One region of the Kribbella sp. NPDC026596 genome, then DNA from elsewhere that is predicted to be linked to it. Evidence: riboswitches for the same ligand, from Rfam matches in the RefSeq annotation. Region 1 holds a riboswitch; each other region holds the start of a gene.
The links. Region 1 has a riboswitch for S-adenosylmethionine ahead of AB0E63_RS25615 (aminotransferase class V-fold PLP-dependent enzyme). Riboswitches for the same ligand answer to the same signal wherever they lie in the genome.
Positions count from the first base shown of each region.

Region 2: another riboswitch for S-adenosylmethionine. It lies ahead of thrC (threonine synthase); the one in region 1 lies ahead of AB0E63_RS25615 (aminotransferase class V-fold PLP-dependent enzyme).
Region 3: another riboswitch for S-adenosylmethionine. It lies ahead of AB0E63_RS23010 (GNAT family N-acetyltransferase); the one in region 1 lies ahead of AB0E63_RS25615 (aminotransferase class V-fold PLP-dependent enzyme).

Region 1 covers NZ_JBEZYF010000032.1:91,602-94,867, reverse strand. Annotated here, with positions in the region: gene AB0E63_RS25620 (prolyl oligopeptidase family serine peptidase) at 1-616, shown strand, start outside; gene AB0E63_RS25615 (aminotransferase class V-fold PLP-dependent enzyme) at 628-1,992, opposite strand; SAM riboswitch class IV at 2,009-2,122, opposite strand; gene AB0E63_RS25610 (DinB family protein) at 2,219-2,734, shown strand; gene AB0E63_RS25605 (DNA translocase FtsK 4TM domain-containing protein) at 2,867-3,266, shown strand, end outside.
Region 2 covers NZ_JBEZYF010000007.1:45,234-48,499, reverse strand. Annotated here, with positions in the region: gene AB0E63_RS07815 (VOC family protein) at 1-37, opposite strand, end outside; gene AB0E63_RS07810 (MoaD/ThiS family protein) at 93-368, opposite strand; gene thrC (threonine synthase) at 365-1,627, opposite strand; SAM riboswitch class I at 1,641-1,781, opposite strand; gene AB0E63_RS07800 (cation:proton antiporter) at 1,940-3,187, opposite strand; gene AB0E63_RS07795 (DNA-3-methyladenine glycosylase 2 family protein) at 3,210-3,266, opposite strand, start outside.
Region 3 covers NZ_JBEZYF010000027.1:69,042-72,307, reverse strand. Annotated here, with positions in the region: gene AB0E63_RS23020 (dihydrofolate reductase family protein) at 1-486, shown strand, start outside; gene AB0E63_RS23015 (NAD(P)-dependent oxidoreductase) at 483-1,403, shown strand; SAM riboswitch class IV at 1,485-1,599, shown strand; gene AB0E63_RS23010 (GNAT family N-acetyltransferase) at 1,612-2,172, shown strand; gene AB0E63_RS23005 (dihydrofolate reductase family protein) at 2,219-2,773, shown strand; gene AB0E63_RS23000 (BTAD domain-containing putative transcriptional regulator) at 2,833-3,266, shown strand, end outside.

The sequences.
Region 1 (3,266 bases):
GGTGATCGCGAACCTGCGCGGCGGTGGTGAGTACGGCAGCACCTGGCACGACGCGGGCCGGCTCAAGAACAAGCAGAACGTGTTCGACGACTTCATCGCGGTCGCCGAGCACCTGCGGGACACCGGTGTGACCACCTCGGCTCAGCTCGCGATTCACGGTCGCAGCAATGGCGGTCTGCTCGTCGGTGCGGCCATGACTCAGCGTCCGGACCTGTTCGGGGTCGCAATGCCCGGTGTGGGTGTCATGGACATGTTGCGCTTCCACCTGTTCACCGTGGGCGCCGCGTGGGCCTCTGACTTCGGTCATCCGGACGATTCGGAGCAGTTCGAGGACCTGCTGGCGTACTCACCGCTGCATCGGTTGCGCGACGGCATGTCGTACCCGGCGACCCTCGTGGTCACCGGTGACCACGATGACCGGGTCGTGCCGTTGCACAGTCACAAGTTCATCGCCGAGCTGCAACATGCCCAATCCTCGTCCGCACCTGTCTTGACCCGAGTCGAGGTCAACACCGGTCACGGCTTCGGCAAACCCGCCGCGATGGTCGCGTCGGAATGGGCCGACCTACTGGCGTTCGCTGCTCACCATGTAGGCCTCGTACCTCCTGAGCAGTAGGAGGGCCGGCGTTACCAGATGCGGGGAGCGTGCAAGTCCCGCGGGTCGTCGGTGGGCTGACAGCCGTGGTCGGTGTCCTCGTACTCCGACCGCGGTCCACCGGCGGCCAGCGTTCGTACGGCGTTGACGAGGCGGTCCACGTGCTCACGCGTCGTACCGAGACCGAGGCTCGCGCGGACCGCCGTACCGTGCTCGGGGGAGTCAGCGAGTAGGTGACCGACGAGGGGGTGTGCGCAGAACTTTCCGTCGCGCACACCGATGCCGTACTCGGCGCTCAGCGCCGCGGACACGAGCGTGGAGCTCACACCGGCAACGGTGAAACAGACGGTGCCGACCCGGTCCGCGTCCTCGCCGAAGATCGAGTACGTCGTGACGCCCGGGACCTGAGCGAGTCCGGTCCGGAGTCGGGCGAGCAGGCTGCGCTCGTGCTGCTCGATCGCGTCGCGGTGCTTGCTGATCGCGGCACATGCCGAGGCGAGGGCGATCGCGCCGATGACGTTGGGGGAGCCGCCTTCGTGGCGTGACGGGCCGGTCGCCCAGACCACGGTGTCGTTGGTGACCGCAGTCGTCGCGCCCCCGCCGTACAGGTACGGGTCGGCGGCGTCGAGCCAGTCGGCGCGGCCGATCAGCGCACCGGCGCCGTAGGGCGCATAAAGCTTGTGGCCGGACAGTGCGACCCAGTCGACGTCCAGCGCGGCGATGTCGACCCGCCGGTGCGGCGCGAGCTGCGCAGCGTCGAGGCAGATCCGCGCACCGTGCGCCTTGGCGACCGCGGCGATCTCCGCGATCGGGAAGATCTCACCGGTCACATTGGACGCGCCCGTAACGACGACCAGCCGCGGACCCTCCGGAGCGTTGCGCAGAGCGTCGGCCACGTTGGTGACGGCCTCGCTGGGCGAGCTGGGCGCGTTGAGACGGACAGTCCGCTCAGCCGGCCACGGCAGCAGTGCGGCGTGGTGCTCGGACTCGAACACGATCACCGTCGCGTCCGCCGGTACGGCGTGGGCGAGCAGGTTGAGCGCGTCGGTGGTCTGCCGGGTGAAGATCACCTGGTCGTCGTCACGGGCACCGACGAACGCGTGCACCTCGGTGCGAGCACGCTCGTACCACTGGGTGGTGATGCGGGAGGCGTAGCCGTTGCCGCGGTGCACGGACGCGTACGACGGCAGTGCGGCCTCGACGCTGGCCCGGACCGACTCCAGACACGGCGCACTGGCTCCGTGGTCGAAGTTCGCGTAGTCAGTGACCCGGCCGTCGGCCAGTGGGACCAGCAGGTCCGAACCGACCGTGGCGGGGATGTTGCCGGTGACGAGCCGGGCGACGGTCGGCCGCGTGGTCGTCGTAGTGGCCGGCTCGAGGATAGAGAGGATCGACATGGTGCTGCTCCCGGGAAGTCCGCGCTTGCCGAGCGGGGTATCCGCACGGCCTGGTCTTCACCCGGGGCACCCCACCGCGGAGGAGGGTTGCCGGCCAGCAAGCCGGGGCTTCACGCTGACACTCATGACCTGCCGAGAACGGTAACGAACAGGCCACGACCTGCGCCAACGCCTATCTCATGTGATGAGATAGGCGAACACATCGTGGACATCGTGAGGAATGAAGATGACCTGGAGAGCACCGGCAGTCGAGCGACCGGACGGTTCGCTGACCGCGCCTGAGCGTGAGTTGCTGCAGGGTTATCTGAATTTCTACCGCACCACGCTGCTGTACAAGTGCGCGGGTCTGACCGCGGAGCAGTTGGCCGAGCGGCCGTCGAAGCCGTCGAACCTGTCCTTGCTCGGTCTGATCCGGCATCTGACCAAGGTGGAGCGGATCTGGTTCCGCATCCACTTCGCCGACGAGCCGGCCGAGCCGCTCTTCGCGCCCGCGCTGGGGAAGGACGCCGACTTCGAGCGCATCGATCCGGCTGAGGCACAGGCGGCGTACGACGGGTTGATCGCGGAGTGGAAGCTCTCGGACGAGGCTGCTGCCGGACGGTCGCTCGACGATCGGTTCACCTTCAGTGGGACCGAGTCGACGCTCCGGATGATCTACATCCACCTCATCGGCGAGTACGCCCGCCACTGCGGCCACGCAGACCTGCTCCGAGAACAACTCGACGGCACCACAGGAGCCTGAACCGACCTCCGCCTCTCTTAGGCTCCTGGGCGTTGAGCAGGGGAGTGGCAGCGCTGTGACGCGACGGATGGGGCAGCGTGATCGGCGTGTGACACGTGGGACTCGAGAGGTAATCGGGGTAGCCTGCTAGATATGGCGACCCGCACGTCTTCCCCGGCGCGGGCGCAGAAGTCGGCAGCCAAACGGCCGAGTACGGCTCGTTCGGCTGCTGGTGGACGCTCCCGTTCGTCAGGCGCCCAGAAGCGTGGGCAGAGCGCGAAACGCGGTGGTTCGACCGCCGCGCGGACCAGCACGCCCAAAAACAGCGGACCGGGCCCGTTCGCGGCCGCCATGATCGCTCTCGGTCGCGGTGTGGTGAAGGTCTGGATCGGCATCGCGCACGTGCTCGGACGGATGGTCCGCGGCATCGGCCACGGTGCCCGCGACCTCGACCCCGAGCACCGCCGCGACGGCGCCGGCCTGTTCCTGATCGGCCTGGCGGTCGTCGTGGCCGCCGCCATCTGGTGGGACCTCCCGGGCGCGGTCGGCAAGG
Region 2 (3,266 bases), on a different contig from region 1:
CGGCGGCATCCCCGCCGATGGTCCATTTCGTCGCCATGCAGGCGACGGTAGCGGTGGTTCCGGACGAAAGACGCCCGGAACCACCGGCAGGATCAGCCGCCCGCGACCGCGGGGATGATCGAGACCTGGCCGCCGTCCTTGATCGCGGTCTGCAGGCCGTCGGCGAACCGTACGTCGTCATCGTCGACGTACACGTTCACGAACCGGCGCAGCTCGCCGGACTCGTCCAGCACCCGGCCCTTGATGCCGGGGTAGGAGCCGTCGAGCGACTCCAGCACCTCGCTCAGTGTCCCGCCCTCGGCCGAGACCTCGGACACGCCCTGGGTGTAGGGCCGCAGGATGGTGGGGACCCGTACGCTCACGCTCACTGCAGGCCTGCCTTCACGAAGGCGTCGTACGACGCGGGAATGGTCACCTTGGGGCCGACCCGGTCGGCCACGGCGTCGAGCGTCTTCAGCCCGTCGCCGGAGTTGATGATCACCGTCTCGGCCTCGGGGTCGAGCTGCCCGGTCGCGATCAGCTTCCTCAGCGTCGCGACGGTCACCCCGCCCGCGGTCTCGGCGAAGACGCCCTCGGTCCGGGCGAGCAACTGGATCCCCTCGACGACTTCCTCGTCGCTGACGTCCTCGATCGCACCGCCGGTACGCCGGGCGACGTCGAGCACATACGGTCCGTCGGCCGGGTTGCCGATCGCCAGGGACTTCGCGATGGTGTCCGGCTTGACCGGCTTGACCACGTCGTGGCCGTCCCGGAAGGCCTGCGCCACGGGCGAGCAGCCGGTGGCCTGAGCGCCGTACACCTTGTAGTCGGTGGCGTCGACCAGGCCGAGCTTGCCGAGCTCGGTGAAGCCCTTGTCGATCTTGGTCAGCTGCGAGCCGGAGGCGACCGGGATCACCACCTGCTGCGGGATGCGCCAGCCGAGCTGCTCGGCGATCTCGAAGGCCAGCGTCTTGGAGCCTTCGGAGTAGTACGGGCGGACGTTGACGTTGACGAACGCCCAGCCCTCCTCCTCGCCGGCGATCTCGGAGGCCAGCTTGTTCACGTCGTCGTAGTTGCCGTCGACGGCCACCAGAGTCCCGCCGTACACGGCGGTGGTGATGATCTTGGGTCGCTCCAGGTCCTTGGGGATGAAGACGACCGAGCGGATGCCGGCCCGGGCGGCGGCCGCGGCGACGGCGTTGGCCAGGTTGCCGGTCGAGGGGCAGGCGAAGACCTTCATGCCCAGCTCGCGGGTGGCGCTCAGGGCGGACGCGACCACGCGGTCCTTGAAGGAGTGGGTCGGGTTGCCCGAGTCGTCCTTCACCCAGAGCTTGCGCAGGCCCAGTTCACGGGCCAGGTTCTTGGCGTCGATGAGCCGGGTGTAGCCGGGCTCGGTGTTCGGGAAGCTCGCGACGTCCACCGGGACGGGCAGCAGTGGCTGATAGCGCCAGATGTTCTTGGGACCGGCCTCGATCTGCTCCCGCGTGATGGTCGGGTAGTCGTACCCGACCTCGAGCGGACCGAAGCACTCCATACAGGCGTAGAACGGACCGAGCGGCGACTTCGCCCCACAGGCGCGACAGCTCAGGTGCGTACCGTTGCCGAAGGCACCTTCACGGATCGTGTGGGTGGCGGCGGTCAGGCTCATGAGTGAGGTTCCCCTCTCATCTTCCCCGGGACCGGATCTCGGCGCGGGACGGATTTGGCACCGGTCCGCCGCAAGGAACCCGGGAGCGGGACCTCAACGGGGAGGGTTGCCGGGACTTCAACGGGCCGTTTCCCTCAGTCCCTCTGGATGAGCTCCCCCGAGACTACCCAATCGGGTCCATATTGTGTCTTCCGTTCCCACCATCCGAGACGCGAGGTCTCAGCCCTGCCGGCACCGGACTGAAGGAGTTCGCCGCCGGAATCCACGCCGCCGCCGCGATCCGGCACGGAGTCGAACCGCCCGCCGCCGCGCTCAGGCAGCCCGATCTCGGCGTACGTCGAGCATTCGCATCATCGGAGTCGCCGCGATCCCGTGGACGACGACGCTCAGGACGACGGTGAAGCCGACCGTCGCCCACAGCCAGGGCAGGTCGGTGCCGAAGTCGGCACCGGCGTACGCGAGGTAGAACACCGACCCGACGCCGCGGACGCCGAACGCGGCCGTCACCCACCGCTCCGAGCGGCGCATCGGCGTACCGGCCAGCGCGGCCCAGGCGATCAGCGGACGGATCACCAGCACGAGCAGGAGCCCGATTCCGATGCCGGTCAGCGTCAACGGCTTCAGCAACCCGGCCGTGATCGCCACTCCGAGCAGCAGCAGGATCCCCCAGGTGAGGATGTGCTCGAGCTGCTCGACGAAACCGTGCAGCTCCTCGTGGAAGTCGTGGCTGCGCTCGGCAGCCCGCAGCGCCAGGGCCGCAACGAAGACCGCGACGAAGCCGTAGCCGTGCAGCACCTGGGCCAGGCCGTAGACGCCCAGTGTCATCGCGAGCGCCAGTACCGGTTCGCGGGAATCCGCCAGCCGGAAGGCGCGGGACGGCGCGGAGAAGGCCATCTTGCCGAGCAGCCAGCCCGCCCCGGCACCGACCGCGACGCCGATCAGCGTCCGGCCGATCAGGTCCCAGGCGAGCCACTCGAGGGCCCAGCCCCCGACTGCGCCCTTGGTTGCGGCGAAGATGGCGGCGTAGACGAAAGGGAACGCCAGGCCGTCGTTCAGCCCGGCCTCCGAGGTGAGCGCGAAGCGGACCTCGTCGTCCTCCTCCGGCTCGGCGCCTTCGCCGGTGGTCGGGCCTTGCACCTGGACGTCGGAGGCGAGCACCGGGTCGGTCGGTACGAGGATGGCTCCCAGCAGGAGCGCGGTCGCGGGAGCCAGGCCGAGCCCCCAGCCGACGCCGGCTACCGCGGCGATGCAGGCGGGCATGGCGACGAACAGGAGACGCCAGGTCACGCTCCAGCGCCGCCAGCCGATCGGACGGTCGATCGCGAGCCCGACGCCCATCAACGCGACGAGGATGGTCAGCTCGGCCAGGTGCTCGGTGAGCTTGGGTTCGGCGAGCGGGGTGAGGTGCTGCCGGTTGACGGCGAGACCGAGGAGCAGGCCGGCGCCGAGGAAGCCGATCGGCGCGGAGACGGCGTACCGGCGCAAGAGGCGGGGCAGGACGGCGCCGAGCAGCAATGCCAGGCCGGCCACCAGGTACAGCCCGTCGCCGTCGATCGTCATCGTGGTGGCCCGGTGCCCAGCGCTACCTCAAGCGATGCGTTGCGCCCGGGGTGTGCGTGGGCAGGGACTTGCGCGGGCC
Region 3 (3,266 bases), on a different contig from region 1:
TACTTCGACGGGGAAACGCCGAGCGAGCTGTTCGGCGGGTTCAAGTTGAGTGAGCCGAGCGCCAGGTTCTTCGACATCATCGCGGCGCGGGTGGGGGCGACCGTCTCCGGGCGTACGACGTACGAGCACTCGAGCCACTGGGGAGGCGACGGGCCGCATCCGACGGCACCGCTGTTCGTGCTCAGCCACCGGCCAGCGCCTGAGATCAGCGAGAAGCAGACGCTCGTCACCACGGGGATCGAGGACGCGATCGCGGCGGCGCGGGAGGTTGCCGGGGACAAGGATGTCGCGGTCATGGGCGGCGGCGCACTGACCTCGGCCCTGGCGGCGGACCTTGTCGACGAGGTGATCCTGCATCAGGTGCCGATCCTGCTCGGCGGCGGTCGCAGCTTCTTCCAGGAGGTCCCGAAGCACGTGCGGCTCCGGCTGGTGGAGGCCATCCCGGCACCCGGTGTCACGCACCTCCATTACGAGGTGGTCCGATGATCCTCGTCACGGGCGGCCTGGGCATGATCGGTGCCCACACCGCCCAAGCCCTCCTGGATCTCGGACATGAGGTCGTCGTCACGACACACCGCCGTACCGAGGTCCCGTCATTCCTCGCCGGCCAGGTCACCGTGGAATCCCTCGACGTCACCGACCGGGAAGCCTTCCTCGCCCTGGGCGAACGCCATGACATCAGCGACATCGTTCATCTCGCCGGCAGCATCCCCGACGAGGACCCGGTCGACTTCTTCCGTACGGACGTGACCGGCCTGCTCAACGCGTTGGACGCCGCCCGCACGTGGGGAGTCCGCCGGTTCGCTGTCGCGAGCAGCCTTGGCGCGTACGTCGGCCGGACCGAGATCCCCTGGCACGAAGAGCTCCCGCTGCCGACCGCGCAACTGCCGCACCTGATCATCGCGTTCAAGAAGGCCGTGGAGCCGCTGACCACGCACAGCCTCCAGGGCAGCGGTGTCCAGCCGGTCGTACTCCGGATCGGGACCATCTGGGGACCGCTCGTCGATCCGGAATCACCGTTCTTCTACATTCCGCCGTACATCAGCGCCGTACTCCGCGGTGAGCAACCGAAGCCGCTGTACGCCGACGACGGCGGCGACTGCTGTTACGCGTCGGACGCCGGGCGCGCGATCGCCCTCCTGACGACCGCGGAGACGTTGCGGCACGACACCTACAACGTGTCCAGCGGCCGGCCGTACACCAACCGCGAGTTCGCAGAAGCCCTGCAGGCGATCACGCCTGGCCTGAAGCTCGACCTCCTGCCCGGGCGCCAGGCCGGTCCCGGCGCAGACCCGTACCTCGACATCACCCGGCTCACCCACGACACCGGCTTCGAGCCCACCTTCGACGTCGCCAAGTCAGTCGCCGACTACGCCGCCTGGCGCACCAACAACCCCCGCTGACCGAGTCACTTCGCGGCTGATTTGAGAAGGAACCAGTAGTTGGTAGTGGGGCCTCAAGAGGCGCTGGTACGGTTTGGCGTTGGTCATGAGTGTCAGCGTTTAGCCCCGGCTTGCTGGCCGGCAACCCTCCGTTCGTGGGTGGGGTGCCCCGGGTGAGGACCAGGCTCGGCGCAGGAGTGCCGGGCAAGCCGCGAGTGGGAGGTTTGGCATGGCATCGTTGCGGTTCCGTTCGGCCGGGGCGGAGGACGCCGACCAGGTCGCGTTTCTGCACGCCGATAGCTGGCGTCGGCACTACCGGGGCGCGTATGCGGATTCGTTCCTCGATGGGGACATCGACACCGATCGTCGGTCGGTCTGGTCAGGACGGCTGGCGGCGCCGGCCAGGTCCGCGACCATCCTCGCCGAGTACGACGACCAACTGGCGGGCTTCGTCCACGTCGAGTTCGACAAGGATCCGCGGTGGGGCAGCCTTGTCGACAATCTGCATGTTGACTATCGGCAACGCCGTACCGGGATCGGCACTCAGCTTCTGGCCCGCGCCGCAAACGCGGTCATCGGCGAGGCGAACAGCAACGCGATGTACCTGTGGGTGTTGCAGCAGAACACAGACGCGCAGCACTTCTACCGGGCGGCGGGAGGCAGCTCGGTAGAAACGGCCGCCGTACCACCGCCTGGCGGAGATCCGACTCGACTCAACGGCACTCCGAAGTGCCAACGGATGGCCTGGCCCGATGCATCGCAGTTGGCCGGATCGCTGAAAGCGGATTGAATCCGTCGTCTGGGAGATTGGGGAGATAGAGCCCAAGGAGGAGACCATGCGACCACTGATCGTCTTCAGCGACATGACCCTCGACGGATTCATGGCCGGACCGGACAACGACCTCGACTTCATGGCCGATGACCCGCAACTGACGAGCGAGCTGACCGGCGAGCTGATGTCCGTTGCGGACACGATCATCTGGGGCCGCAAGTCGTTCGGACCGTCGGCCGCCTACTGGACGACCACCGAGGGCGACCTGGCTGCGTGGCTCAATACAACGCCGAAGTTCGTCCTGTCATCGGACAAGAGCTTCGACGTCAGCGCCTGGGAGAACTCGACCCTGGCCGCCGGCGACGGAGCGGACCAGGTTCGCCAGTTCAAGGAGTCCACCGGCGGCGGCCTGGTCGTGTTCGGAGGAGTACAGACCGTACGCTCGCTCGTCGCCGCCGATCTCGTGGACGAGTACTGGCTCAAGCTCAACCCCGCGATCGTCGGTCGCGGCGGATCGATGTTCTCCGAGGTGGGCGAACGCAGGAAGCTGACGTTGAACAGCGCGCGGTCCTACCCCTCCGGAACCGTTGCGCTGGTCTACTCGACGCACACAGGCTGAACCGAGAAGGTGGTTGCGACGTAGGGATCTGTGTCTACGCTCATCGGGGAGGGCGATTGGTGCGGATCCGGCTGCTCGGAGGTTTCGGGGTCGATCGAGGGGGACAACCCGTCGATGGCCACGTCTGGCGTCTGCGGAAGGCGCGGACGCTGGTCAAGCTGCTCGCGCTGACACGGGATCAGCGGCTGCATCGCGACGTACTGCTCGAGGCGTTGTGGCCCGATCGGGCTCCGACGTCCGCGGTCAACAATCTCCACCAGGCGCTGCACGTCGCCCGTCGGGCGCTCGCCGGTGACGAGCCGAGCAACGGTCTGCTCGAGTTGCGCGACGACTTCGTAGTCCTGCTCGCGGACGGTCTCGTCGAGGTCGACGTACGGACGTTCGAGCAGTTGGCCGCGCTCGGGCGGACCAGCGGTGACCTCGCCGACCTGCGCGCCGCGGTCGCCGCGTACGCCGGAGATCTGCTCCCCGAGGACCGGTTCGAGGACTGGGC